DNA from 4 places in the Rhizobium sp. K102 genome. Region 1 is predicted to be linked to each of the others. Evidence: predicted binding sites of a transcription regulator. Region 1 holds the regulator's gene; each other region holds the start of a gene.
The links. The regulator PhoB, encoded in region 1, activates phosphate uptake and scavenging genes when phosphate is short. The targets are predictions, from matches to a motif close to TGTCATNNANCTGTCAT.
Positions count from the first base shown of each region.

Region 2: the regulator PhoB is predicted to act here: its motif matches at 4,024-4,040, upstream of MHI61_RS24820 (DUF2794 domain-containing protein).
Region 3: the regulator PhoB is predicted to act here: its motif matches at 4,213-4,229, upstream of phnC (phosphonate ABC transporter ATP-binding protein).
Region 4: the regulator PhoB is predicted to act here: its motif matches at 3,134-3,150, upstream of MHI61_RS07655 (DUF1045 domain-containing protein).

Region 1 is NZ_CP092436.1:3,022,207-3,029,481, reverse strand. It holds gene pstC (phosphate ABC transporter permease subunit PstC) at 1-808, shown strand, start outside; gene pstA (phosphate ABC transporter permease PstA) at 805-2,124, shown strand; gene pstB (phosphate ABC transporter ATP-binding protein PstB) at 2,140-2,955, shown strand; gene phoU (phosphate signaling complex protein PhoU) at 3,000-3,713, shown strand; gene phoB (phosphate regulon transcriptional regulator PhoB) at 3,849-4,532, shown strand; gene MHI61_RS20915 (GcrA family cell cycle regulator) at 5,012-5,545, opposite strand; gene MHI61_RS20910 (aspartate aminotransferase family protein) at 5,970-7,169, shown strand; gene argF (ornithine carbamoyltransferase) at 7,207-7,275, shown strand, end outside.
Region 2 is NZ_CP092436.1:3,831,229-3,838,503, reverse strand. It holds gene MHI61_RS24835 (ABC transporter permease) at 1-2,019, shown strand, start outside; gene MHI61_RS24830 (Bax inhibitor-1/YccA family protein) at 2,200-2,928, shown strand; gene MHI61_RS24825 (GNAT family N-acetyltransferase) at 3,036-3,593, shown strand; gene MHI61_RS24820 (DUF2794 domain-containing protein) at 3,600-4,001, opposite strand; gene MHI61_RS24815 (thioredoxin family protein) at 4,284-5,024, opposite strand; gene acnA (aconitate hydratase AcnA) at 5,256-7,275, opposite strand, start outside.
Region 3 is NZ_CP092436.1:3,414,774-3,422,048, forward strand. It holds gene phnH (phosphonate C-P lyase system protein PhnH) at 1-65, shown strand, start outside; gene MHI61_RS22925 (carbon-phosphorus lyase complex subunit PhnI) at 70-1,176, shown strand; gene MHI61_RS22930 (alpha-D-ribose 1-methylphosphonate 5-phosphate C-P-lyase PhnJ) at 1,173-2,048, shown strand; gene phnK (phosphonate C-P lyase system protein PhnK) at 2,045-2,821, shown strand; gene phnL (phosphonate C-P lyase system protein PhnL) at 2,856-3,563, shown strand; gene MHI61_RS22945 (DapH/DapD/GlmU-related protein) at 3,560-4,177, shown strand; gene phnC (phosphonate ABC transporter ATP-binding protein) at 4,297-5,139, shown strand; partial or broken gene phnD (phosphonate ABC transporter substrate-binding protein) at 5,211-6,124, shown strand; gene phnE (phosphonate ABC transporter, permease protein PhnE) at 6,192-7,172, shown strand; partial or broken gene phnE (phosphonate ABC transporter, permease protein PhnE) at 7,172-7,275, shown strand, end outside.
Region 4 is NZ_CP092436.1:348,830-356,104, reverse strand. It holds partial or broken gene MHI61_RS07675 (ureidoglycolate lyase) at 1-449, opposite strand, end outside; gene MHI61_RS07670 (HepT-like ribonuclease domain-containing protein) at 455-817, opposite strand; gene uraD (2-oxo-4-hydroxy-4-carboxy-5-ureidoimidazoline decarboxylase) at 814-1,314, opposite strand; gene puuE (allantoinase PuuE) at 1,314-2,237, opposite strand; gene MHI61_RS07655 (DUF1045 domain-containing protein) at 2,351-3,058, opposite strand; gene MHI61_RS07650 (FAD-binding oxidoreductase) at 3,173-4,351, opposite strand; gene mnmD (tRNA (5-methylaminomethyl-2-thiouridine)(34)-methyltransferase MnmD) at 4,350-5,078, shown strand; gene MHI61_RS07640 (response regulator) at 5,105-7,275, opposite strand, start outside.

The sequences.
Region 1 (7,275 bases):
TCCGGCCGGCGAGTTCTTCTTCGGCACCGTCTGGGATCCGCGCTTTGCCGGCGCTGGCAGCTCGTCCTTCGGCCAGTTCGGCCTGATACCGCTGCTGCTCGGCACGCTCTATATCGGTCTGGTGGCCATGCTGGTCGCCGTGCCGGTCGGGCTTTTCGCCGCCATCTACATGGCCGAATACGCCTCGCCGAAGGTGCGCGGCGTCTCCAAGCCGCTTCTCGAAGTGCTGGCCGGCATTCCGACGATCGTCTACGGCTTCTTCGCGCTCGTCACCGTCGGTCCGTTCCTGCGCGATTTCTCCACTCAGATCAGCGGCCTGCTTTCCGGCAACTACAGCAACTTCATCCAGGCGCAGAGTGTTCTGACCGCCGGTATCGTCATGGGCATCATGCTGATCCCCTACGTGTCCTCGCTGTCGGACGATATCATCACCGCCGTGCCGCGAGCGCTGCGCGACGGTTCGCTCGGTCTCGGCGCCACGCGCTCCGAAACCATCAAGAAGGTGGTCCTGCCTGCAGCCCTTCCCGGCATCGTCGGCGCACTGCTGATGACTGCCTCGCGCGCCATCGGCGAAACCATGATCGTCGTGCTGGCCGCCGGTGTTGCCGCCCGCATCCAGATCAATCCTTTCGAGCCGATGACGACGGTGACCGTCAAGATCGTCAACCAGCTCACAGGCGACCTTGAGTTCACCTCGCCGCAGACGCTGGTAGCCTTTGCCCTCGGCATCACCCTGTTCTGCATCACGCTTTGCCTCAATATCTACGCGCTCTACATCGTGCGCAAATACCGGGAGCAGTACGAATGACGGATATTGTTTCTCCCACGGCCGGCACCGTTTCCAAGGCGCCAGCGCGCCGCGATATCGGCATCAAGCGTCGCTACGCCGCCGAGCGCCGGTTCCAGGTCTATGGCATCGCCGCCATCACCTTCGGTCTCGTCTTCCTGTTCATCCTGCTGTGGACGGTGATCGGCAAAGGCTACACTGCCTTCCAGCAGACGGCGATCACCCTGCCGATCGAATTCGCCGAGAAGACGATCGATCCTGATAACAAGCGTGCGAGCGATCCTTCGGTGCTGGTCGCCGCCAATTACCCGGTTCTGCTGCGCGACGCGATCGTCAAGCAGCTGAACATCAATGCTTCGAGCAAACCTGACGTGCGCGAGGCGACCGCCATGCTCTCCAAGAGCGCGCCGATCCAGCTGCGCGATATGGTCGTCGCCGATCCCTCGCTCATCGGCAAGACGGTCAATGTCTCGCTGCTCGCCGACGCCAATATCGACAGCGCCAACAAGGGCCAGATCGATCTCTCCGTCGATGAGAAGAACCGCAAGGTCAACGACAAGCAGGTGACCTGGATGAACCAGCTGAAGGCGAGCGGCGCTCTTCAGAAAGAGTTCAACACCGGCCTGTTCGTCAACGGCAACTCCAGCCGTCCGGAGGCCGCCGGCCTTGGCGTCGCCCTCATCGGCTCGCTCTACCTGATGCTGATCGTGCTGGCGCTTTCCCTGCCGATCGGCGTTGCCGCCTCGATCTACCTCGAGGAGTTCGCGCCGAAGAACAAGCTGACGGACCTGATCGAGGTCAACATCAACAACCTCGCTGCCGTTCCCTCGATCGTCTACGGTCTGCTCGGCCTTTCCGTCTTCATCAACTTCATCGGCCTGCCGCGTTCGGCCTCGCTGGTCGGCGGCCTGGTGCTGACGCTGATGACCCTGCCGACGATCATCATCGCCACCCGCGCGGCACTGCGCGCCGTGCCGCCGTCGATCCGCGCCGCAGCGCTCGGTCTCGGCGCCTCGAAGATGCAGATGGTGTTCCACCACGTCCTGCCGCTTGCCATGCCCGGCATCCTCACCGGCACGATCATCGGCCTGGCGCATGCGCTCGGCGAAACCGCGCCGCTGCTCCTGATCGGCATGGTCGCCTTCGTCGCCAACGCGCCGACCACGCCGCTCGAACCCTCGACGGCCCTGCCGGTGCAGGTCTATATGTGGGCGAACGAGGCCGAACGTGCCTTCGTGGAGCGTACTTCGGGTGCCATCATCGTCCTGCTCCTGTTCCTGATCGTCATGAACATGGGCGCCATCCTCTTGCGTCGTCGCTTCGAGCGCCGCTGGTAAACGGAGTTAAACATCATGAACATGTTGACGGAAGCTGCAGTTGAAAAGGCGCTGGATCAGAAGATGAGCAACGTCCCGTATAAGATGATCGGACAGGATGTCTCGGTTTACTACGGCGAGAAGCGCGCGCTTTTCGATGTGAACCTGAACATCCGCGAAAACACCGTAACTGCCCTGATCGGCCCTTCGGGCTGCGGCAAGTCGACCTTTCTGCGAAGCCTCAACCGCATGAACGACACGATCGAGGGCTGCCGCGTCACCGGCAAGATCACGCTTGATACAGACGATATCTATGATCCCGACATCGACGTCGTCGAGCTGCGCGCGCGCGTCGGCATGGTGTTCCAGAAGCCGAACCCGTTCCCGAAGACGATCTACGAAAACGTCTCCTACGGCCCGCGCATCCATGGCCTGGCCAAGTCGAAGGCCGATCTCGACCAGATCGTCGAGACAAGCCTGCAGCGCGCCGGCCTCTGGAACGAGGTCAAGGACCGCGTGCACGAGTCCGGCACCGGCCTCTCCGGCGGCCAGCAGCAGCGCCTGTGCATTGCCCGTGCCGTCGCCGTCAGCCCTGAGGTCATCCTGATGGACGAGCCCTGCTCGGCGCTCGACCCGATCGCCACCGCCAAGGTCGAGGAGCTGATCCACGAGCTGCGCGAGAACTACACGATCGTCATCGTCACCCACTCCATGCAGCAGGCGGCGCGCGTGTCGCAGCGCACGGCCATGTTCCACCTCGGCAACCTCGTCGAGGAGAACGACACCGACAAGATGTTCACCAACCCGGACGATCCGCGCACCCAGGACTACATCATGGGTCGCTTCGGCTGATTGCGGCAGTCCGAAGCCTTCCCGTTATTCGAGGACAAAGCCCCATGGCATCGACACATATTTATTCTGCCTATGATGATGATCTCAAGTTCCTCTCCAGGCGGATTTCCGAAATGGGCGGCCTAGCCGAGCAGATGGTCGCCGAATCCGTTCGCGCCCTGGTCAACGGCGACACCGCGCTGGCGCAGAAGGTCATCTCCGACGATGTGATCCTCGATCACACCGAACGCGAAATCGGCGACAAGGCGATTGTCACCATCGCCCGCCGCCAGCCGATGGCCTCGGACCTGCGCGAAATCATGGGTTCGATCCGCATCGCCGCCGATCTTGAACGCGTCGGCGACCTCGGCAAGAACACCGCCAAGCGCGTCATCGCCGTGCAGAGCACCGGCGTTCCGCGCAAGCTCGCCCGCGGTCTCGAGCATCTGTCCGAGCTGGCGCTCGTCCAGCTCAAGGAAGTGCTCGACGTCTATACGACGCGCGCCGCCGACAAGGCGACCGCCATCCGCGAGCGCGACAACGAGATCGACGCGATGTACACGTCGCTGTTCCGCGAACTCCTGACCTATATGATGGAAGATCCGCGCAACATCACGAGCTGCACGCATCTTCTCTTCTGCGCCAAGAACATCGAGCGCATCGGCGATCACGCCACCAATATCGCCGAGACGATCTACTACATGGCAACCGGCGCCCAGCCGGAAGGCGACCGTCCAAAGGACGACAGCGCCAACACCGTCGGTGCCGCCACGGAATAACCGTGCCGGACCAGCCCATCGCGTGCGCGCCCGTCCGGGCGCGCAAAGAGGTCGCAGCCAATTTCTGATTTTGCGCGGGATCCCTTGCTTAAATCACCCCCGGTTTAAGGATCGTGCGCGAGGAGACGGACACGCATGATCCCGAGAGTTGCAGTTGTTGAAGACGAGGAAGCCCTCAGCGTGCTTCTCCGTTATAATCTCGAAGCGGAAGGCTTCGAAGTCGATACCATCCTGCGCGGCGACGAGGCCGAAATCAGGCTTCAGGAGCGAACGCCCGATCTTCTCATCCTCGACTGGATGCTGCCCGGCGTCTCCGGCATCGAACTCTGCCGGCGCCTGCGCATGCGGCCGGAAACCGAACGGCTGCCGATCATCATGCTGACGGCGCGCGGCGAGGAGAGCGAGCGCGTCCGCGGTCTGTCCACCGGCGCCGACGATTACGTCGTCAAGCCGTTCTCGACCCCCGAGCTCGTTGCCCGCGTCAAGGCCATGCTGCGCCGCGCCCGCCCGGAGGTGCTGTCCTCGGTGCTGAAATGCGGCGATATCGAGCTCGACCGCGAAACCCACCGCGTCCATCGCAAGAGCCGCGAAGTCCGCCTCGGCCCGACCGAATTCCGCCTCTTGGAATTCCTGATGTCGTCGCCGGGCCGAGTCTTTTCCCGCTCGCAATTGCTCGACGGCGTCTGGGGCCACGATATCTATGTCGACGAACGCACCGTCGACGTCCATGTCGGCCGCCTGCGCAAGGCGCTGAACTTCTCCAACATGCAGGATGTCATCCGCACCGTCCGCGGCGCCGGTTATTCGATGGAAGCCTGAGGGCGCCGTCTGGTTGGTCCGGGCGTCGGAGCCGCGTAACGCAAAACGCGGCCGACAGATCACTGCACGGTGCGGTTCCTGCCGCTCGCGTCCCCCACACTCCGTCGTCCTCGGGCTTGACCCGAGGACCCATACGAGTGGGGCACTTCGTTTCCATGAACGAGCGGCATGCGCGCGGCATGGATACTCGGGTCAAGCCCGAGTATGACGGAGAACGGGGACAGCGGCCGGCAAGAGGCGCGACGTCTGGCGGAATTCCAGCAAGATTGCGCGGGTGGTTTGCGTGGGAACGCGGAAATAGAGAGGGCACTCCAAGAAACCCAACACGCACTTGGCGGTTCTTACCGCATGCGTTCCCCCACACTCCGTCGTCCTCGGGCTTGCCCGAGGACCCATGACCGCAAGCACCGCGTTCGCGTCACCCAATCAAAAAACGGGCCTTCCAGCCCGTTTTCGCATTTCCAGCAATGGTTGTCCGCTCAGCTGACCCGCGCTGCCGCCCGGCGCCGTTCGTTGACCGGCTGATAGGCAAGCTTCTGGTGATAGCTGCAATAGGGCGAATTATCCGGGAATTCGCAGCCGCAGAAGTGGAAGTCGTCCTTCAGCGGATCGCCGACCGGCCATTTGCAGGTGCGTTCGGTCAGTTCCGTCAGGCCGAGGCGGCGGGAAATCGGCACGACCACATTGCCCTTCGGAACATATTCCATTTCCTCGACGGCATCGATCTCGATCTCTTCCTTCAGCATCGTTGCGCCCTGCTGGCGGGTCACGGTGCGGGTGGTGATCCGGGAGGCGTAGTTCGGCGCGCGCGGCGCCGATGTCTGGCGCTTCGGCGTGCGCGCCGCGGTGGCTGTGCCGCCGGCCTTGGCGCGGCCCGGCAGGCTCAGCCGGTGCACCTTGCCGATAACGGCGTTTCGGCTCACGCCGCCAAGTTGTGCCGCGATCTGGCTGGCGCTCAGCCCTTCGGACCACAGCTTCTTGAGTTTCTCGACCCGCTCGTCTGTCCAGTTCATGCCCTGTCTCCACCTTTTGCGTTGGTGATGGCAGAATCCCTCACCGTTGTCCCGGAAGCCTCCGAAACAAGAAACGCTTGATCAATTTTGGTGACTAGTTCCGCCGCATGCAGTCTAGTAATTGAACTTTAACCTAGTGTGAGGCTGACTCCGTGACAAGAGTCGCGGGAATCCGGATGAATCGAATTCCGAGTTTTCCCCAACTTGCTGCCTCTGCGTGTCATTTCTGCAATAATGCCTGTTGAAGGCTGATAATGCCGCTGTACAAGCTTGCTGCATCCGCTAAGGGCGCAGTTTTGTTGACATTGCAGCGCGAAAAGGAAATAGTACCGATCGCCGCCGAAAGGCGGCATTTTTGATTTTTCGGGCCCGGTTTTCTTAGCCGGAGTCCGTGCTTGACAACACTGATCGGGAGACCCGCGCCATGGCCGAAGCCGCGCCGCTTTATGACACCTATTCTCGTGCCCCGCTGCGGTTCGAGCGAGGGCAGGGCGTATGGCTGATCACCGAAAGCGGCGAGCGCTATCTCGATTTCGGCGCCGGCGTCGCCGTCACCTCCGTCGGCCATGGCAATCCCCATGTGGTCGCCGCCTTGAAGGAGCAGGCCGACAAGGTCTGGCACCTCTCCAACATCTATGAGATCCCCGGCCAGGAGCGCCTGGCCAAACGGCTGACGGAGGCCACCTTCGCCGACAAGGTGTTCTTCACCAATTCCGGTGCCGAGGCGCTCGAATGCGCGATCAAGACGGCGCGCCGCTATCAGTTTTCCAAGGGCCATCCCGAGCGCTTCCATATCATCACCTTCGAAGGCGCCTTCCATGGACGCACGCTTGCGACGATCGCCGCCGGCGGCCAGGAGAAATATCTCGAAGGCTTCGGCCCCAAGACGCCGGGTTTCGATCAGGTGCCGTTCGGCGACATCGAGGCGGTGCGCGCCGCCACCACCGATGCGACGGCGGCAATCCTCATCGAGCCGGTGCAAGGCGAGGGCGGCGTGCGCCCCGCCACAGCTGAGTTCATGAAGGCGCTGCGCCAGATCTGCGACGAGAAAGGCCTGCTGCTGATCCTCGACGAGGTCCAGACCGGGGTTGGCCGCACCGGCAAGCTCTTCGCCCATGAATGGTCGGGCATCACGCCCGACATCATGGCTGTCGCCAAGGGCATCGGCGGCGGCTTCCCGCTCGGCGCCTGCCTTGCCACATCAGAGGCCGCCTCCGGCATGAAGGTCGGCACCCATGGTTCGACCTATGGCGGCAATCCGCTGGCCATGGCCGTCGGCGGCGCCGTACTCGATGTTATCCTCGCGGACGGCTTCCTGGAACATGTGCGCGACGTCGCGCTGGTCTTCCGTCAGGGGCTGGCCTCGCTGAAGGACCGTTATCCCGATGTGATCGAGGATATCAGGGGCGAGGGCCTGCTGCTCGGCGTCAAGGCGGCCGTTCCCTCGGCCGAACTGCTGCAGGCGATCCGCGCCGCGCATCTGCTCGGCGTGCCGGCCGGCGACAACGTCATTCGCCTTCTTCCGCCGCTCGTCGTCACCGCCGAGGAAGCCCGCGAGGGTCTCGCCCGCCTCGAGCGCGCCGCCGAGAGCATCCGCGCCTCCAAGGTCAAGAAGACGGCTTGAAGGGATTGCCGCCTTCGGGCGCACGACAGGTAAGAACATGGCTCCTAAACATTTCCTCGATCTTTCGGCCGTCACATCGGCCGACCTCAGAACCATCATGAACGAT
Region 2 (7,275 bases), 810 kb from region 1:
ACCGTCAAGACCGAGCCGGACGCCCTCTCCGAAGGTTTCGGCTTTGCGCCGCGCCTGCTCGTCAGCCGCCGGGCGCTCGAAGCCTCGGGCCTGATCCAGACCGGAAGCCTGGTCGAGCATGCCTACAAGATCCGGCTGGAGGACAAGCGCGCGATATCGGGCATCCAGGCGCGCGCCTCCAGGGAATTCCCTTCCGCCGGCTGGGCGATCCGCACCAGCGATCGGGCCGCACCCTCGCTTACCGAAAACATCACCCGCTTCTCGCAGTTCCTGACGCTGGTCGGCCTCACCGCGCTGATCGTCGGCGGCGTCGGCGTCGCCAATGCGGTGCGCGCCTTCCTCGATTCCAAGCGCACCACCATCGCCAGCTTCAAATGCCTGGGTGCGCCGGCCGCCATCGTCGTGCTGATCTATCTCTTCCAGATCACCATCATTGCGCTTGGCGGAATCATGATCGGCCTCGTCATCGGCGCCCTGTCGCCGATCTTCGCCGCGCAGTTCCTGGCGCAGTTCCTGCCAGTGTCCACGACGCCGACCCTCTATCCCGGCGCCCTGCTGCTTGCGGCGTTCTTCGGCATCCTGACGACACTCGCCTTCGCCATTCTGCCGCTTGGCCATGCCCGCGAAGTGCCGGCGACGGCGCTCTTCCGCGAGCAGGGCTTCGAGGCCCGCCACCTGCCCTCCTGGCCCTATATCCTGCTTGCGACGCTGTTCATGGCAGCCTTGGCCGGCCTTGCCATCCTCACCGCCTATGACCGCTACATCGCCGTCGTCTTCGTCGCCGCCATCATCTTCGCCTTCGCCGTCCTGCGGCTCGTCGCCGCGCTGATCGCCTGGCTCGCCCGCCGCAGCCCGCGCGTTCACTCGCCGGCGCTCAGGCTCGCCATCGGGAATATCCACCGACCCGGCGCCCTGACACCCTCGGTGGTGCTGTCGCTCGGCCTCGGCCTGGCGTTGCTGGTGACGCTGACCTTGATCGACGGAAACCTGCGCCAGCAGCTGACCGGCCGCATGAACGAGGGCGCGCCGAACTTCTTCTTCGTCGATATCCAGAGCGCCGAGGTCGACGCATTCCGCAACCTCGTCCAGGCGCAGGCGCCGAAGGGCAAGCTCATGGAGGTGCCGATGCTGCGTGGCCGCATCGTCGCCTTCAACGGCGAGGACGTCACCAAGCTGAACGTGCCGGCCGCCGGCCGCTGGGTGCTGAACGGCGATCGCGGCATCACCTACTCCGACGCCGTGCCGGAAAACGCTGCGCTGACCGAAGGCAGCTGGTGGGACAAGGATTACAGCGGCGAGCCGCTGGTCTCCTTCTCCTCGGAAGAGGCCCATGAACTCGGCCTGAAGATCGGCGACACCGTTACCGTCAACGTGCTCGGCCGCAATATCACCGCCAAGATCGCCAATTTGCGCCGCGTCCAGTGGGAATCGCTGTCGATCAATTTCGTCATGGTCTTCTCGCCGAACACCTTCCGCGGCGCTCCGCACGCCTGGCTCGCGACACTGACCGATCCCGCCTCGACGCCGGCCGAAGATGCGGCGATCCTGAAATCCGTCACCAACACCTATCCGACGGTCACCAGCGTTCGGGTCAAGGACGCGATCGATATCGTCAACCAGCTCGTTGCCCAGCTGGCGACCGCGATCCGCGCCGCAGCCTCGGTGGCCCTCATCGCCTCGATCCTCGTCCTCGCCGGAGCGCTTGCCGCCGGCAACCGGGCGCGCACCCACGATGCAGTGGTGCTGAAGACGCTCGGCGCCACCCGGGCCATGCTGATCCGCGCCTTCAGTTACGAATACCTGATCCTGGGGCTTGCGACCGCGATCTTCGCGCTAATCGCCGGCGCCGCCGCCGCCTGGTTCATCGTCGCCCGCATCATGCGGCTGCCCTCGGCCTTTCTGCCCGACGTGGCGGGGCTGACGCTGGTGACGGCGCTCGTCCTGACCGTCGGCATCGGCCTCATCGGCACCTGGCGCATCCTCGGACAGAAGGCGGCGCCCGTCCTGCGCGAGCTTTGACCGGCGAACGACGCCCAAACCCTTCACCTTACGGCGATTTAACCGGCCAGGCCCTTGCAAGCCTCTTGTTTGCGAGGGGCGAAGGCCTCATATTGTCTGCAGGCATGCTGGAGCTCCGCAGCGGCGCCCGGGTCGAAAACCCCGACACCGTAACTCCATCGGAGCTTGTAAGAGGAAACTATGGCTGATCTTCGTAACTATCAAAGCCGCGCTCAAACCGGCGAGATGATTGATCAGGGCCTGCGCACTTATATGCTCAAGGTCTACAACCTGATGGCGCTGGGTCTGGCGATCACCGGTGTGGCCGCATATCTGTCGTTCCAATTCGCTTTCGCCAATGGCGAGATTACCGCTTTCGGTCAGGCGATCTATCTGAGCCCGCTGAAGTGGGTGGTCATTCTGGCGCCGCTGGCTCTGGTGTTCTTCCTGAGCTTCCGGATCCATAGCATGACGGTGAGCGCCGCCCAGACGACCTTCGCGATCTATGCCGCGCTGGTCGGCCTGTCACTCTCGTCGATCTTCCTGATCTATACCGGCCAGAGTGTCGTTCAGACGTTCTTCGTTACCGCCGCCTCCTTCGGCGCGCTGTCGCTTTATGGCTACACGACGAAGCGTGACCTGTCGGCAATCGGCTCGTTCCTGATCATGGGTCTCTTCGGCCTGATCATCGCCTCGCTCGTCAACGTCTTCCTGGCCTCCTCCGCGATGCAGTTCGCCATCTCGGTGATCGGCGTGCTGATCTTCGCAGGCCTGACCGCCTACGACACGCAGCGGATCAAGGAGCTCTACTACGAAGCTGATGACGTTGCTGTTGCCGGCCGCAAGGCGATCATGGGCGCGCTGACGCTCTATCTCGACTTCATCAACCTCTTCATGTTCCTGCTGCAGTTCATGGGCAACCGTAAATAAGCAGGTCCATCAAGATCGAAAAGGCGGCTTCGGCCGCCTTTTTTGTTGCGCCGTTTTCGGAGGAATGGTTTTAGAGAAGCTCTGCCCCGCCGCTGGACCACTGCCCGATGTCCTTCCTTCTGCGCGACGCCTCTGAGGCCGATATTCCCGCCATCACCGATATCTACCGTGAATCCGTTCTGAACGGCACGTCGAGCTATGAGATCACACCGCCCTCCGGGGCCGAGATGGCGCAGCGTTTTGCGGCGATCGTCGGCCAGCAATATCCCTATATCGCCGCAGCCGATGATGACGGAAACTTCCTCGGCTACGCCTATGCCTCGGCCTTCCGCACTCGCCCGGCCTATCGCTGGATGGTGGAGGATTCGATCTATCTGGCGCCCGAAGCGCGCGGCCGCGGCATCGGCAAGGCACTGATGACCGAATTGATCGACCGCTGCACCGTCCTCGGTTTTCGTCAGATGGTGGCCGTCATCGGCGGCGCAAGCCCCGCCTCGATCGCGCTTCATCTCAAGGCGGGCTTCGTGGAGGTCGGCCTGATGCAGGGCACGGGCTACAAGCACGGCCGCTGGCTCGACACGATGCTCATGCAGCGCAGCCTCGGCGAGGGCATGACGACTGATCCGGATCCATCCGCCTATCCCGGCACGCTGTTCGCCGGCTGATCAGGCTTACTTATCAACCAGCTTCAAAGCCTTGTCGAACACCTTGAGGACGTGGTTCAGCTCGTGTCCGCGCTTCAGGATCATGCCGTTGACGTTGATGACGGAGTAAGCGCCTTGCTTGGCGGCGAGCTTCGGGTTCTTTTCGATTCGGAAGAACGGCATTTCGCCGGAGCGCTTGAAGACGGAAAACACCGCCCTGTCTTTCAGGTGATCGATGGCGTAATCGCGCCATTCACCCTCGCCGACCATGCGGCCGTAGATCCACAGGATCGCGTCGAGTTCGCGCCTGTGGAAAGTCACCGGAAGCGGGTCTTTGCTTTGTTTGTATTCCCTGAGATCGACGACGACTGAAGAACTATTGTCGACGGAGCGGCTTTCGCCGTGTCGCAAATCCGGCTGATCTGTCATCAGTCTCCCGAGGCCTCCGCTTGTGACAGGAGAATGACAGTTTGCCCGAGCCGCTACAAATTGCAAGAGTGCGGCCCGTCACATTCGGCCGCAGTGGAAGAGTCGACGCTTTCTCGGCAGCGCCGCATTTCAGTCAAAACAGCGCCTCATTTGCAGGAGAATTATGCATCCCGGTTTGGCGCCAGCGCGCCAAAGGGCCCGGCGGAGCGTATCGACCTTAACCCCAGCCCCGAATACGCTCGGCCGGGCCGCCCGGACCTTCATCCGTATCAGGATGAAATCTCAGATATTTTTGCCCGCCATCACCACCGTCGCGCCAAGGATCGCGGCCGGATCGCCGTCCGCGGTCGCCGACTGCAGCAGGATAGCGCAACCCTCGAGTTGCGGCCGCTGCAGGACGCTTGCCGGCAGCGTCAGATTGGTCGCCTTGCCATCCCACATGCCGACGGTTTCGACATTGGTGACGCTGTGCAGATAGGAGAGCTTCTTGCCGCTGTTTTCACCCTTTTCGACTTCGATCGTCTTTTCCTTGTCGAAATAGACCATGACGACATTGGCTTTACCCTGCCCTGCGCCGATCTTGATCTCCAGCTCGTCGCCGCGCATCGATGCGCTGATGGGAACGGTCAATCCGTTGCCTTCGCTGCTGTAGCTGTCGATCCGGCTGTTGATGCCCGTGAGATCGGAACCGGCGAGATGGCCGCGCCCGTTGACGATGACTTGCGGCGTGTAGACGTTGCTGCGGCCCATCGTCCTGGCATAGCCGTATTGCCGCTCGGTGTTTTCCTTCGAGCTCAGCGTATCGGCCCAGCCGAGATAATTCCAGTAATCGACGTGATAGGCGAGCGCGATGACATCGCCCTGGTTCACCAGCTTGCGGAAAGCCGCATCAGCGGGGGGACAGGAGGAGCAGCCCTGCGCCGTGAAGAGCTCGACGACGCCTTTCGGCGTGCCGTCTTCGGCATGCAGCGGGCCTGCGAGAACAACACCGGCCAATAGCGGGATCAAGAAACGGGGGGACATTCATGCACCTCTTTTTCAGCGCCGACGGCGTATTGGAACCGGAGGCGCTGAGATATGAACGTACGAATAATCCTTCCGGGTCCAAACGAAAAGTCACGAACGGGTGAGACGCGGCATGACCGGAAGCCGCGGAAAACAAATCATCGTGAGTTCGCTCGATGACTGTCGCTGCATAAGAAAGCCGCCGGAAATTGCTTTCCGGCGGCCGTGATCATGTCAGGCTCTTAGCGATCAGGCAGCGAGATCGCGCAGGACCGTCTGCAGGATGCCGCCATTGTTGAGGTAGATCACCTCGTCGAGCGTATCGACACGCGACAGCAGCGGAACGTCCTTCACGGTGCCGTCGCTATAGGTGATCTTGGCGATCTTCCGCTCGCGCGGCTTGATCTTGTCCAGGCCCTCGATGGTGACGAGTTCGTCGCCCTTGAGGCCAAGGCTCTGCCAGGTCGTGCCCTCTTCGAAGACGAAGGGGATGATGCCCATGCCGACCAGGTTCGAGCGATGGATGCGCTCGAAGGACTGAGCGATCACCGCCTTGACGCCGAGCAGGTTGGTGCCCTTGGCCGCCCAGTCGCGCGAGGAGCCGTTGCCATATTCGACACCGGCGAAGATGACGAGCGGCACGCCCTCGGCCTTGTACTGCATGGCCGCGTCGTAGATCGAGGTCTCTTCCTTCGACGGATAGTGAATGGTGTAGCCACCTTCCTTGCCGTTCGGGCCGAGCATGTGGTTGCGGATGCGGATATTGGCAAACGTGCCGCGCATCATCACTTCATGGTTGCCGCGGCGCGTGCCGTATTGGTTGAAGTCGGCAACGGCAACGTCATGACCGATCAGGTAGGCACCGGCCGGCGATGCCGCCTTGATCGAACCGGCGGGCGAGATGTGGTCGGTGGTGATCTTGTCACCGAACAGGCCGAGGACGCGCGCGCCCTTGATGTCTGCCACGCCGGTGCCCTTCTTGCCCATGCCGACGAAGTAAGGCGGGTTCTGGACATAGGTCGAATTGTCGTCCCAGGCATAGGTCTGGCCCGGCGGAACCTGGACGGCCTGCCAGTTGACGTCGCCCTTGAAGACGTCGGCATACTTGCTTTCGTAGAGCTCGCGGGTCACGTATTTCAGGATGAATTCCTGGACTTCCTTCGAGGTCGGCCAGATGTCCTTGAGATAGACCGGGTTGCCGCTCTGGTCCTCGCCGATCGGCTCCTTGGTCAGGTCCTTCTGCACCGTGCCGGCAAGCGCGTAGGCGACGACGAGCGGCGGCGAAGCGAGGTAATTCGCCTGGACGTCAGGCGAAATGCGGCCTTCGAAGTTACGGTTTCCGGAAAGGACGCCGGATACGATCAGGCCCTTGTCGTTGATCGTCTTCGAGATCGGCGCCGGCAACGGGCCGGAATTGCCGATGCAGGTCGTGCAGCCGAAGCCGACGAGGTTGAAGCCGAGCTTGTCGAGATCAGCCTGCAGGCCCGACTTGGCGAGATATTCGCCGACGACCTGCGATCCCGGGGCGAGCGAGGTCTTGACCCAGGGCTTGGTCTTCAGGCCCTTGGCAACGGCGTTGCGGGCAAGAAGGCCGGCGGCGATCAGCACCGACGGGTTGGAGGTGTTGGTGCAGGAGGTGATGGCAGCAATCGCCACGTCGCCATGGCCGAGATCGAAATCCGTGCCTTCGACCGCATAGCGATTGTTCAGCTGGCCGGGCTTCTTGTAGTCAGCATCCATCGAGCCGGCGAAACCGGAAGCGATGTTTTCGAGTGCGATGCGGCCTTCCGGACGCTTCGGGCCGGCCATCGACGGAACGACGTCGCCGAGGTCGAGTTCCAGCGTGTCGGTGAAGACGAGATCGGAACCATCGCCTTCGCGCCACATGCCCTGGGCCTTCGAATAGGCTTCGACGAGCGCGATCCGGTCATGCGTGCGGCCGGACATGGTGAGATAATTGATGGTTTCGCCGTCGACCGGGAAGAAGCCGCAGGTGGCGCCATATTCCGGGCCCATGTTGCCGATCGTCGCACGGTCGGCGAGCGGCATGTTGTCCATGCCGGGGCCGAAGAATTCGACGAACTTGGAAACAACGCCCTTCTTGCGCAGCATCTGCACGACGGTGAGAACGAGGTCGGTCGCCGTGACGCCTTCCTTGAGCTTGCCGGTCAGCTTGAAGCCGATGACTTCGGGCAGCAGCATCGACACCGGCTGGCCGAGCATGGCTGCTTCCGCTTCAATACCGCCCACGCCCCAGCCGAGAACGCCG
Region 3 (7,275 bases), 390 kb from region 1:
TGACCTCGGGCAAGCGCTTCCTCTGCCTGCCGCGCACCACCAAGATCACAGCAACGGAGATCTGAGCTCATGTATGTTGCCGTCAAGGGTGGCGAGGCCGCCATCGCCAATGCCCACCGCCTGCTTGCCGACCGCCGGCGCGGCGACCGGTCGCTGCCGGCGATCGGCATCGACCAGATCGTCGCGCAGCTGGCGCTCGCCGTCGACCGGGTCATGGCCGAGGCCTCGCTTTTCGACCGTACGCTCGCCGCACTCGCCATCCGCCAGTCGCGCGGCGACATGATCGAGGCGATCTTCCTGCTGCGCGCCTATCGCACGACGCTGCCGCGCTTCGGTTATTCCAAGCCGCTCGACACGGCTGATATGACGATCGAACGGCGCATCTCGGCGACCTACAAGGATCTGCCGGGCGGCCAGCTTCTCGGGCCGACCTTCGACTATACGCACCGGCTGCTCGACCCGTCGCTGCTTGCCGACGAGGCAGTCGAGACGCCGGCGCAGCGCGCCGCCGAGACCGGCCGCGTCATGCGCGTCTCCGAAATCCTCGGCGAGGAAGGCCTGATCGAGGCCGATGGCGACATGCCGGAGGATCACGAGGTCGGCGACCTGACGCGCGAGCCGATGGAATTCCCGATGAGCCGCGACCTGCGCCTGCAGGCGCTCGCCCGCGGCGACGAAGGTTTTCTGCTGGCGCTCGGCTATTCCACCCAGCGCGGCTACGGCCGCAACCACCCCTTCACCGGTGAGATCCGCATCGGCGAGGTCGAGGTCGAATTCGACGTGCCCGAACTCGGTTTCACCGTCTCGCTCGGTACGATTCAGATCACCGAATGCCAGATGGTCAACCAGTTCAAGGGGTCGGCCAAGGCGCCGCCGCAATTTACCCGCGGCTACGGCCTGGTGTTCGGCCAGAGCGAGCGCAAGGCGATGGCGATGTCGCTGGTGGATCGCGCATTGCGCGCCGAAGAGCTCGGCGAGGATATCACCGCGCCGGCCCAGGACGAGGAATTCGTCATCTCCCATTCCGACAACGTCCAGGCGACCGGCTTCGTCGAGCATCTGAAGCTTCCGCATTATGTGGACTTCCAGGCCGAACTCGATCTCGTCCGCCGCATGCGCCGCGAATTCGAAGCCGCCCGCAACAGTGACGAAGACATGAAGGAAGCCGCCGAATGAGCGATCTGGCCAGCTACAACTTCGCCTATCTCGACGAACAGACCAAGCGGATGATCCGCCGCGCCATCCTGAAGGCGATCGCCATCCCCGGCTATCAGGTGCCCTTCGCCTCGCGCGAAATGCCGATGCCCTACGGTTGGGGCACCGGCGGCGTGCAGGTGACGGCCTCGATCATCGGGCCCGATGACGTGCTCAAGGTCATCGACCAGGGCGCCGACGATACGACCAACGCCGTTTCCATCCGCGCCTTCTTCCAGAGGGTCGCCAATGTCGCGGTGACGACGCATACAAGCGAGGCGACCATCATCCAGACGCGCCACCGCATTCCTGAGGAAAAGCTCAAGGCCGGCCAGGTGCTCGTCTACCAGGTGCCGATCCCCGAGCCGCTGCGCTTCCTCGAGCCACGTGAGACCGAGACGCGCAAAATGCATGCGCTGGAAGAATACGGTCTCATGCACGTGAAGCTCTACGAGGATATCGCCCGCAACGGCCGCATCGCCACGACCTATGCCTATCCGGTCAAGGTTCATGGCCGCTACGTCATGGATCCCTCGCCGACGCCCAAATTCGATAATCCCAAGATGCACAAGTCGGAAGCGCTGCAGCTTTTCGGTGCCGGCCGCGAAAAGCGCATCTATGCCGTGCCGCCCTATACCGACGTCGTCAGCCTGGATTTCGAAGACCATCCCTTCGAAATCCAGCGTTTCGGCAAGCCCTGCGCGCTGTGTGGCGCCGAGGACGTCTATCTGGACGAGGTGATCCTCGACGACAAAGGCGGGCGCATGTTCGTCTGCTCCGATACCGACCATTGCGAAGATCGCCGGGCACTCGGACATGCCGGCGAAATGCTGGCCCGGGAGGCTGCAGAATGACCGATACGCCGCTTCTCAAAGTCAACGACCTCTCGAAGTTCTATGGCAACCGCATCGGCTGCCGCAATGTGTCCTTCGAGCTCTGGCCCGGCGAAGTGCTCGCCGTCGTTGGCGAATCCGGCTCGGGCAAGACGACGCTGCTGAACTGCATCTCCACCCGGCTGATGCCGACCACCGGCAGTGTCGAATACCACATGCGCGACGGCAGCTACCGCGACCTCTACCATATGAACGAAGCCGAGCGCCGCTTCCTGATGCGCACCGACTGGGGCTTCGTGCACCAGAACCCGGCCGACGGGCTGCGCATGACGGTTTCCGCCGGCGCCAATGTCGGCGAACGCCTCATGGCGATCGGCGACCGGCACTACGGCAAAATCCGCTCCACCGCCATCGACTGGCTGGAACGCGTCGAGATCGACGCCGACCGCATCGACGACCAGCCGCGCGCCTTTTCCGGCGGCATGCGCCAGCGATTGCAGATCGCCCGCAACCTCGTCACCGGCCCACGCCTCGTCTTCATGGACGAGCCTACCGGCGGCCTCGACGTCTCGGTGCAGGCCCGCCTGCTCGATCTCGTGCGCGGCCTCGTCAACGATCTCGGCCTCTCGGCCATCATCGTCACGCACGATCTCGCCGTCGCCCGGCTTCTGTCGCACCGCATGATGGTGATGAAGGACGGCTACGTCATCGAACACGGGCTCACCGACCGGGTGCTCGACGATCCGCGCGAACCCTACACGCAACTGCTCGTTTCCTCGATCCTGCAGGTCTGAGCGCCGCTGCAGGTCCAAAACCAGGGAAGACATCATGCCAACGCCCCTCGTCGTTTCCGAAGTCTCGAAGAGCTTCACCATGCACCTGCGCGACGGCATCCGGCTGCCCGTCGTCTCCGATGTCGCCTTCTCGGTCGCCTCAGGCGAATGCGTCGTGCTCGGCGGTCCGTCGGGCATCGGCAAGAGCTCGCTGCTGAAGATGATCTACGGCAATTACGCCGTCGACACCGGCCAGATCCTCATCCGCCACGACGGGCGCGTCGTCGATCTCGCCGCCGCCGATCCGCGCACCGTGCTCGACGTGCGGCGCAATACGCTCGGCTATGTCAGCCAGTTCCTGCGCACCGTGCCGCGCGTCGCGGCAATCGACGTCGTTGCCGAACCGCTGGTGGCGCGTGGCGAGGAAGCCGGCGCCGCGCGGGAAAAGGCGGGCGCCCTGCTTGCCCGGCTCAATCTGCCGGAGGCACTGTGGCAGCTTCCGCCCGCCACCTTCTCCGGAGGCGAGCAGCAGCGCGTCAACATTGCCCGTGGCTTCATCACCGAGCATACGATCCTGCTTCTCGATGAACCCACAGCCTCGCTCGATGCCCGCAACCGCGCCGTCGTCGTCTGCATGATTTCGGAAAAGAAGCAGGCGGGCGTCGCCCTTCTCGGCATCTTCCACGATGAGGAAGTGCGCGAAGCCGTCGCCGACCGCATCCTCGACGTCCAGCAGTTTTCTCCAAGAAAGATCGCCGCATGAGCCGCAGGCTGGGCATTGAACCCTATGTCCACGAGACCGCCTCCGTCAGCGATTCCAGCTTCGGGCGCTATACGGAGGTTTCCGAGCGCTGCCGCATCAGCGAGGCGACCTTCGGCGACTATTCCTACATCATGCAGGACGGCTCCGTCTGGTGCGCGACGATCGGCAAGTTCGTCAATATCGCCGCCGCCGTGCGGATCAACGCCACCAACCATCCGACCTGGCGGGCGACGCTGCATCATTTCACCTATCGCGCCGCCGACTACTGGCCGGACGGCGACATGGAGGAGGACTTCTTCGCCTGGCGGCGCGCAAACCGCGTGACGATCGGCAACGACGTCTGGATCGGCCATGGGGCGACGATCCTGCCGGGCGTCAGCGTCGGCAACGGCGCGGTGATCGGCGCCGGCGCGGTCGTCTCCAAGAACGTAGCGCCCTATGCGATCGTCGGCGGGGTACCGGCCAAGCTCATCCGCGAACGCTTCCCGAAAGAGGTCGGAGAGCGCATGGACAGGCTTGCCTGGTGGGACTGGGACCATGACCGTCTGCGCCTGACGTTGCAGGATTTTCGCAACCTGAGCGCGGAAGATTTCCTGGCGCGCTACGAGGGCTAGAAGCGGTCTTCGCAGCACCGAGAATTGTGACGCCACTTACACAAATATGACACGCGACGTTCACGAAGCGGGACTAATGCGATGCTCATCAACGCCTGGAATACAAGGGGAAGAGCATGATGTTCGAGCTGAAGAATGTCACACGCCGTTTCGGAAACAAGCTCGCCGTTGATGCCGTGACACTAATCATTCCCCAGGGCCAGATGGTCGGCATCATCGGGCGCTCCGGTGCCGGGAAGTCGACGCTGCTCCGCATGATCAACCGGCTGCAGGAACCAAGCTCCGGCTCCATTCGTTTCGCCGGAGTCGAAGTCTCCGGGCTTCGCGGCCAGGGCTTGCGCAACTGGCAGCGCGACTGCGCGATGATCTTCCAGCAGTTCAACCTGGTGCCGCGCCTCGATGTTCTCACCAACGTCATGCTCGGCCGCCTCAATCACCGCTCGACGTTCCTGAGCCTCCTCAACATCTTCACCCGCGAGGAACGCGTGCACGCGATCGCGGCCCTCGAACGCCTCGGCATCGAGCAGACGGCGCTGCAGGCGGCCGGCACGCTTTCCGGCGGCCAGCAGCAGCGCGTGGCGATCGCCCGCGCGCTGCTGCAGAACCCGAAGATGGTTCTTGCCGACGAGCCGATCGCCTCGCTCGATCCGCTGAACGCCAAGATCGTCATGGATGCGCTGCGCGACATCAACGAGCGCGAGGGCATCACCGTCATCACCAACCTCCACACGCTCGATACCGCCCGCAACTATTGTGAGCGCATCGTCGGCATGGCCGGCGGTCGGGTCGTCTTCGACGGCAAGCCGTCTGAGCTAACCGGGGAGGCCGTCAAAGAAATTTACGGGACTGACAAGGACGGCGCCGGCATCGACGAAACCATGACGTCGACCAGCCTCGAATCGATGCGCCGCGCCGAGACCCCATCCTCCGGCATGATGGCCAAGACAGCCGCCATGCATTGATCCGTGTCCGGCCGACGGGACAACGGCCGGAGAACCAACTGACGAGCCACGTCACAACAGGGAGACTTCTAATGTCAGCATTCCGCAAGATTTTGATGGCAACCATCGCCGTAGCCGCCCTCGCCGGCAATGCCGCCGCTCAGGACGTCAAAGTCCTCCGCATCGGTCTCGATGGCGGTGAAAACGAAGCCGACCAGGTGCGTCGCACCGAGTGCGTCAAGCCGGGCTTGATCGCCGCCACCGGCGTTTCCGAAGTGCAGCTCTTCCCGTCGCCGAACTATAACGGCGTCATCCAAGGCCTGCTCGGCGGCACGATCGATCTCGCCGTCATGGGCGCCGCCTCTTACGCCGCGATCTATATCAAGGATCCGAACGCCGTCACCCCGGTTCTGGCCACCAAGCAGGCCGACGGTTCGACCGGCTACTACTCGATCATGGTTGCCCGCAAGGATTCGGGAATCAAGACGCTGGCCGACGCCAAGGGCAAGAAGCTCGGCTTCGCCGATCCGGAACTCTACCTCCGGCTACCTTGTTCCTAACGTTGCCCTTCCGAAGGACACTGGCGCTCCAGTCAAGCAGTACTTCTCTGAAACCGGCTTCGGCGGCGGCCACGAGAACCTTGTTCTCGGCGTTCTCGACAAGAAGTTCGACGTCGGTACCACCTTCGGTTCCGGTCAGGGGGATTGGGCGCAGGGTTACACCTCCGGCAACCTGCACCAGATGGTCACCAAGGGCCTGCTCGACATGGACGATATCGTGGAAGTCTGGAAGTCGCCCCTCATCCCGAATGGTCCTCTGATGGTTTCCCAGAAGCTGCCGGCCGACCTCCAGAAGAAGGTTACCGCCTACTTCGCCGAACTGCCGAAGAAGGACAAGAGCTGCTTCGAAATCGTTCACCGGCGGCGGCTACGTTGACTGGGCGCCGGTCGACCAGAGCTTCTACCAGACGATCATCGACGCCCGTAAGGCCGTCATCGGCGGCTGATCCTCAGCCTGAACCGTCTTGCGGCGGCATCATGATGGTGCCGCCGTTTTCAAGAAGGAAGCCACCTATGGCGCACTCGGCCGGCGCGGACTCTCTCAGCGGATTGCAGGAGAGCTCCCGCACCATCCTCGATCATTATCAGAGCCAAGTTCGAACGCGACGCATCTATACCGTCGTTTCGATCGTGGTGTTCCTGATCATCCTCGGCGCCTCGCTCGACTTCGCCAACAGTGCCAATTCGGGCAAGTTCTTCGAGCGCCTGCCCTATTTCTTCGATTTCATGAAGAGCTTTGTACCGGACAGCCCGCTGGAGATTTTCCGCGCCATGTTCGACCTGCCGTCGCCCTACTCCGATGGTTCGATAAAATACGACTATACAAGCGACCGCGTCTGGATCACCGACAGTTTCTATATCCCGAATTTCTTCTACCAGCTCGCGATCACGCTCAACATCGCCATCGTCTCCACCATATTGGGTGCGAGCGGCGCGTTCCTGCTCTGCTTTTTCGCGTCCACCAATCTCGTCGGAGCAGGTGTGACGCGCTGGATCGTGCGGCGCATCATGGAGATCATGCGCGCCTTCCCGGAGATCGTCATCGCCGGGCTTCTCGCGGCAATCCTTTCGATCGGTCCTATCTCGGCGATCATCGCGGTGTGGTTCCACACTATCGGCGCGCTTGGAAAGCTGTTCTTTGAAGTTGTCGAGAATGCTGACATGAAGCCGGATGAAGGCCTGCGCGCAGTCGGCGCCGGCTGGCTGGAGCGTGTGCGTTTTGCCATCCTGCCGCAGGTGCTCCCGAACTTCGTCTCCTACACGCTGCTGCGCACCGAGATAAATGTGCGTGCCTCGACCATTATCGGCGCTGTTGGCGGCGGCGGCATAGGCGAAGTCTTCAGCCTTTCGATTGGCCGCGACCATGCCGCCAAGACTTACGCAATCATCATCCTGCTGCTGATCACGGTCATTTGCGTCGACCAATTTTCCGCCTGGCTGCGTCGACGGCTGATCGGCCAGCAGTCCTTCGAATTTGGCCGGGGAGCGGCGTGATGTCCTCTGCTCTGACCATGAACGCTATCGAACGTAACCGCCTGCTGGCCGCCTATCCGGACATCTTCCATCGTAGCTTCATGCAGCGATGGGGCCTTCTCCT
Region 4 (7,275 bases), 1.7 Mb from region 1:
CAGATTGTTGCCCGGTCCGTCGCGATCGACGACCAAGAAATCGGAGGGCTGGCCAAGCGCCATCAGCGGATGATGCCAGACATTGCGGCGGTAATTCACCCCCTGATCCCCGCGCGCGAGAAACACCTGCGGCCGGCCGGGCGCCCGTTCTCATCGTCGGAGACGACGACGAGAAAGGGACGGCCGGAAAGCGGCGAGAAGCTCTGGCTGCCGAAAGGATGGCGCTCCATCATGTCGACATCATAGGGAAAGCTGCGCGGCTGGCCGCGAAACAGATTGATAATGACGTGCGCGCCCTCGCCCGCCGCCTCGGCTGTGGCCAGCGCATGAAAACGCTCGGTCGTGCCGCCATTGATCAGCCGCATCGAGGCTGGATCGGCTTCGATCACCTCGCCGTACGGGGCGAAGGTCGATCTGGTCAACGGACGAATGTCGAGAAATTCGGGCAACGGCTTCACTCGCCTTCGGCATGCCAGTGACGAATGGCATCGATCTCGACAAGAAGTTCCGGCAGCGTGCGATAGGTTGCCTCCCAGATGTCGGAGGGATCGAGCGCGAAGACGTCTTCGAGAATACGGTTGCCCGTGCCGCAGATTTTCGTCCAGGGCAAAGTGGGATGCTCGGTGGCAAATTCCGGATGGGTGACGAGCAGGCGGGATGCAGCTGCGCCGATGGTGAAGTGGCAGAAGGCAACGGCCTTGAAAGTGAGATTGTCCTCGGCGAAGGCCGCCTCATCCATTCCGCCGACAAAATACAATGCTTCGGCGGCCGCCTTCTGCATTTCATTGAGATAGTCGATAGCACGCGGCTCGCTCATTCACCCTCCGGCAACATCGATGTCAGGCGCAGCAGTGCGATCCGTTCGACCTGCGCCGTTGCGGTCACGAATTCTTCATCCCGGCCATTACCGATCCTCTTCTCGAAGGCCGAAAGGATGTCGTCCTTGCCGAGCCCTTTGACGGCGATGATGAAAGGAAAGCCGAATTTTTCGACATAGGCCGAATTGAGTTCGCTGAAGCGGGCATGCTCGGCCGGGCTCAGCCGGTCGAGACCGGCTCCCGACTGCTCCTTGCGGCTGTCTTCGGTGAGTTCTCCTGCGATCGCCAGGCGCCCGGCGAGATCGGGATGGGCGCGGAGCACGCCGAGACGCTCTTCCCGGCTTGCCGCCCGGAAGATGGCGGCAAGTGCCGCATGCACGCCTGATGCCGTCAGTGGCTCCCTCACGCTGCCGTTGTCATAGGCGCGCTCGGCGATGAAAGGCGAATGTTCGAAGACGCCGCCGAAGCGGGAGACGAAATCCTCGCGCGATATCATCAGAGCGCGTCCGGCTGATGCTGCTGGTGCCAGTGCTCGGCAATCTCGATGCGGCGCGGAATCCAGACCTTGTCGTGCTTCAGCACATATTCGATGAAGCGCTTCAGCGCCGCCGCCCGGCCGGGCCGTCCGACGAGGCGGCAATGCAGGCCGACCGACATCATCTTCGGGCTGCCCGCCTTGCCCTCCTCATAGAGCGTGTCGAAGGCATCCTTCAAATAGGTGAAGAACTGATCGCCCGCGTTGAAGCCCTGCGCCGTGGCAAAGCGCATGTCGTTGGTTTCGAGCGTATAGGGAATGATCAGGAAGGGTTTCCCGTCGACACCCTTCACCCAGTAAGGCAGGTCGTCGGCATAGGAATCGGAGGAATAGAGGAAACCGCCCTCCTCCTGCACCAGCCGAAGCGTGTTGTCGGAAGGCTTGCCCTGATACATGCCGTAAGGCCGCTCGCCGGTCAGTTCGGTGTGCAGGCGCACGGCCTCAAGAATGTGCTTGCGCTCGAGATCCTCGGGGAAATCCTTGTATTCCAGCCAGCGGTAGCCATGGCTTGCGATCTCCCAGCCGGCCTCCTTCATGGCGGCGACGGCCTCGGGGTTTCGCGCCATCGCCAGCGTCACGCCGTAGACGGTCGCCTGCACCTTGAGATCGGTGAACATCCGCCAGAGCCGCCAGAAGCCGGCCCGCGAGCCATACTCGTAGATCGATTCCATGTTGAGATTGCGCTGCCCCGGCCAGGCGGCTGCGCCGACGATTTCCGACAGCAGGTTTTCGGAAGCCGGATCGCCGTCGAGGATCGAGCTTTCGCCACCCTCCTCGTAATTGATGACGAACTGCACGGCAACGCCTGCCTCGCCCGGCCATTTCGGATCGGGCGTCTGACGCCCGTAGCCGACGAGATTGCGCGGATAAGTCTCGGATACCATCAAATCACCTTCCGAAAAGACGGGGAACGGTATCATCCGCAGCCGGAATGTCGAGACGGAAACTGCGCGGCAGAATTTATCCTTTCGGAACAATCGCTTAGCTTAACGCTTACTCAGGCGATCCTGCGGGCGCTGACCTTGCCCATGGGATGCAACGAATGGACGCGGAAGGGACCGCCGGTACCCTCTTCGATCATCAATGCCACGTTCGAAACCATCACCGGCTCCCTCAGGACGGGCTCGAAGATCGTTCGCAGCGCCGGTTCGATGCGGGGCATGTCGATTGCGTTGATGGAGCCTGTCACCGGCATATGGAAGCGGAACTCGTCCATGACATAAGGATTGCCCCAACGATGCAGATTGGCGAACTGCGCCGCCGACAATCCATCCGGATCGCTGCGCTCGATGTCAGCTTCGCTCAACGGCGCGCGGTAGCGATCGAACTCCTGGACGATCGCCGAAGCCAGATACTGGATCTGCTCACAAGGAGCGCTCGGCATCAGGCTGTAGAAACTGCCGAGCCGGGCAATTTCGAGACGTGAAATCTGGAAGGGAGCGAATGTCCCGGCAAAACGCATGAGATCGCGCAGGAGTTGCGATTCTGACATATCGCCGGACAGATGGAACGGCGCCTTCAGGACGCCGTGGAAACCATAGCGCCGCGGCACGGCTGTATGGAAGGCGATCTCGTGAATGCCGAGGCCGCGGACCGCTGGAGGCTCCAGCATATCGCCGGAAAATACGTTTCGACCGAGCCAATTGGCGGCCACGAGCGACAGCGGGTCGCTCGCCGGAGGCGTGAAGCAAATGGCATAGCGCATGCAATTTCCTCCATCAAGGAAGTGAGCGCCGCTGAAATTGGGCGCTGCCGATGCGCAAGCAGATAGGTGATTTGCATGACAGAATAACGAAACACAGCTGTATCTAATTCACGTTTAACGTGAAGCCACAGCGATATGGCTTGAAATCGCAAAGCTTTCCGGCAGGAAAAATTCGCAATCTATATCGCCTGCGATACAAACTGCCGCCTCCGCCAGCCGGTGGGCGAGGCCGAAGCTGACCTTGAAACCGCCAGTCAATGCGATGAGCCGCGGGTGGTCGGGATGGCGGCCGATCATCGGATCGCGATCGATGGCCTTCGGGCGAAGCCCCGCCCAGCGTTCGACGATCGGCGCGTCGCGAAGGATCGGAGCGATGGCGCGCGCCGCCTCGATCAGCGCGTCGAGCTGCGCATCGGTCGAAACGGGATCGTCGAAGCGGTTCTCGCTGGTGCTGCCGATCGCCGCATGCCCGCCCTCATGCGCGACGACATAGAGACCGTCGAGGAAGATCGTCGGCAGCGCCGGGTCGATCTCCGCCCTCAATAGCGCCGCCTGCCCCTTGACCGGCTGGCCGAGCGGCTGTTTCAGCCCAGGCGTCAGATCCTGCAGCAGGGGAAAAGACCGATGGCCGGCGGCCAGGATGCAGCGGCCGAAGGTGACTGTTTCGCTGCCTATCGCGGCCGTGCCTCGGTCCGGATCGAGCGCAGCGACATCGGCGTTTTCCATGATGCGCACATGTTTTGCTTGCTGCAGGAAGGCGACGAGCACTGAGATCAGCGAGCGGGGGGCGACGCGGCCGGCAAGCGTATCATGCACGAAACCGCTCTCGCCGGCAGAGGCCTCGACCCAGCCGTCTACATCGGGCCTGTCGAGCACATGCCAGTGGAACCGGCGCTCGCCTGCCCGCCAGTGGCGCTCGGCGTCCTCGGAATGGCCGCGGGCTATACGGTTGAGATGCGGTTTCGGCAGCGGGATCAGTCGTCCGGACCTGTTATAGCCGGCGGAAAGCCCGGTTGCCGCTTCGAGCGCGGCGATTTCGGCTTCGAGCGAGACCAGCGCATCGAACTGGAACTGCTTCTTCTGCGACCAGCGGTCCGGCATATGCGGCATCAGCGCCCCGAGCAGCCCGCCGCTCGCACCTCTGCCCAGCCTGCCGGCATCGGCAAGAAGGGTGCTTATGCCACGTCGCTCGGCATGGACGGCCGCCCAGAGGCCCATGATGCCGCCGCCGACGATCAGCAGGTCGCAAGAAGATTGACCGGACGCCGGCGCAGGACTATCGGCTTTTTCCATGACAGACGTGAACCCAGATCAGATTGGCGCGGGCGCGCCGCAGCCGCTCGAATGGCGCGACGGCGATATGCCCTATTCCACGACCTTTGGCGATCATTTTTATTGCCAGACGGATGGCCGGCTGGAATGCGGCCACGTCTTCCTCGCCGGCAACGGCCTGCCGGAGCGCTGGAGCGGGCGGCAGACATTCGTGATCGGCGAACTCGGCTTCGGCACCGGCCTGAACTTCGCCGAGACCTGGCGGCAATGGAAGCAGCATCGCGTGGCCGGCCAGCATCTGCATTTCATCTCCTTCGAACTCCATCCGATGCGCGGCGAAGAGATCGGCCGGGCGCTCTCGCACTGGCCGGAGATCGATGCCGAGCGCGACGCGCTGACAGCGGCCTGGCCGCAAACGCCTGATGGGACCGTCTCGCTCGACCTCGACGATCAGACGCGGCTCAGCGTCGTCTGCGGCCCGGCCCTCGACGGCGTCATGACAGCGAAGCCGGGCTTCGACGGCTGGTATCTCGACGGCTTCGCCCCGTCGCGGAACGGCGACATGTGGTCGGATGACCTGATGCGTCAGGTCTGCGAAAAGACCGTCGCCGGCGGCACCTTCGCCACCTATGCCGCGGCCGGCTTCGTGCGCCGCAATCTCATCGCCGCCGGTTTTGCCGTGGAACGCCGCAAAGGGTTCGCCGGCAAGCGGGAAATGCTCTGCGGCGTGAAGGCGCCTTCCAGCTAGAGCTTGTCGGCATTCGTCGGTTCGGGTCAGTAGCTCGTACGTCCCGGCTGCTGGTCGTCCTTGCCGAGCCATTGCCGGATCTTTTCTTCTAGCAGTTCGGGGCTGATCGGCTTCGACATGTAGTCGTCCATGCCGGCGTCGAGGCAAGCCTCCCGGTCGCTTTCCAGCGCATGGGCGGTGACGCCGATGATCGGCACCCGCTGGCCCTGCCCCTTTTCCCGTTCGCGGATCGTCCGGGTCGCCTCATGGCCGTTCATGACGGGCATCGAGACATCCATCATGATGATGCGCGGCGTGTGGCTCTCCCAGGCCGCAACTGCCTCCTGCCCGTTATTGACAACACGGAAGGAGAGCCCCGTTCCCTGCAGGATCTGGGTGAAGACGATCTGGTTGACCTCGTTGTCTTCGGCGACGAGCACGTCGACGAATTCAGCCGCCCGCTTCTGCGGCGCAGGCACCGGTGCCGGCACGGCCGTTTCGGCCTGCAACCGGGTGATTTCGGCCTGCGAAGCCTGCTTCACGCGCCGGGCGCGAACCACCTCGACGACGGTGTTGCGCAGCACGTTGGCGCGCGCCGGCTTCATCAGATGCGCCTGGCCGTTCAGCGCCGCGAACTCCTTTTCCGTGCCTGAGATATCCATCGACGTCAGGAAAATGATCGGCAGCTCGACAAAGCGGGGATCGGCGCGCAGCCGGCGGGCGACATTGGCGCCGTTCATGTCGGGCATGTGATAGTCGAGTATGACGGCATCGACGGTAACACCGAGATCGGCCGCCGCCTCCAGGATCGCAAGACCGGTGCCGCCGCCTTCGGCAGCGACGCCGTCGAAGCCCCAGAGCGACAGCTGCTCGGTGAGGATGCGCCGGTTGACCTCATTGTCGTCGATGACGAGGATGCGCGCGCCCTGCACGTTGATCGGCAGCGGCTTCGGCTCGAGGTGGGCGGCCGCCACCGCGAAGGGCAGTTTGACGGTGAAGACCGAGCCCTTGCCCCAATGGCTCTCGACCTTGATATATCCGCCAAAGAGGTCGACGAGCCCGGCCGTGATCGCAAGTCCGAGGCCTGTTCCCTCATGCCGCCGGGTCGAGGAGGCGTCGACCTGCGAGAACTTGTCGAACACCGATTCCAGCTTTTCCTGAGGAATACCGATACCCGTATCCTCGATCCGGATATTCGCCATGATCTCGCCGCCGGCGACGGTCTTGAAGCCGACATCGACAAAGACATGGCCACGCTCGGTAAACTTGACGGCATTGCCGACGAGATTGGTGACGATCTGCCGAAAGCGGCCGGCATCGCCGATCACGGCGGCGGGCAGATCGGGTGCGGCCCGCACCAGCAGCTCGATGTTCTTCTCGGCGGCATGCGATGAGAGAAGCGTCGCCACATCCTCCACCGCTTCGGTGATATCGAAAGCCGCCTTGCGCAGCGTCATCTGTCCGGCATCGATCTTGGAGAAATCGAGAATGTCGTTGATGATCGTCAGCAGCGCATTGCCCGACTTGACGATGATGTCGATGAAGGTTTTCTGGCGCGTATCGAGATTGGTCTTGGCCAGCAGCTCCGCCATGCCGAGCACGCCGTTCATCGGCGTGCGGATCTCATGGCTCATATTGGCGAGGAATTCGGATTTGGCGCGGTCGGCGGCTTCGGCGCGCGACAGCAGCTCACGCAATTCCTCCTCACGGCTCTTGAGCTCGGTGACATCGGTAAACAGGGCCACCCAATGCTGCCCGGTGCTGACCGTCGCATCCATATTCACCCAGCGCTCGCCGGCGACATGGAAGACGGTGGAGATCGGTTGCCTTGCCGCGATATTGGCGCGCCAGCCCTCCAGGATTTCGGCCGCCGCATCGTGAAAATCGCCGCGCGCCGCGCAGAATTCGAACATGCCGAGCCAGCCCTGGCCGGCCGCGATATAATGCGGCGGGATCTGCAGGATATCGGCCATCGCCTCGTTGGACATCTTGATGATGCCGTCCTGGACGATGGCAAGCCCTTGCGACATGGCGTGCGTGGCATCGCGCATCATTTCGCCGACCCGCTCGAGCGCGGCGCGGGTCTCGTGAATTTCCTTCTCCCGCTCGCGCACTGCCGAAATATCGGCATAGGTCAGCAGGATGCGGTCGTTGGAAATGCGCCGGCTGTCGAAGATGACGGATTTGCCGCCCGCCCAGCCGACCTCGATCGGCTCCG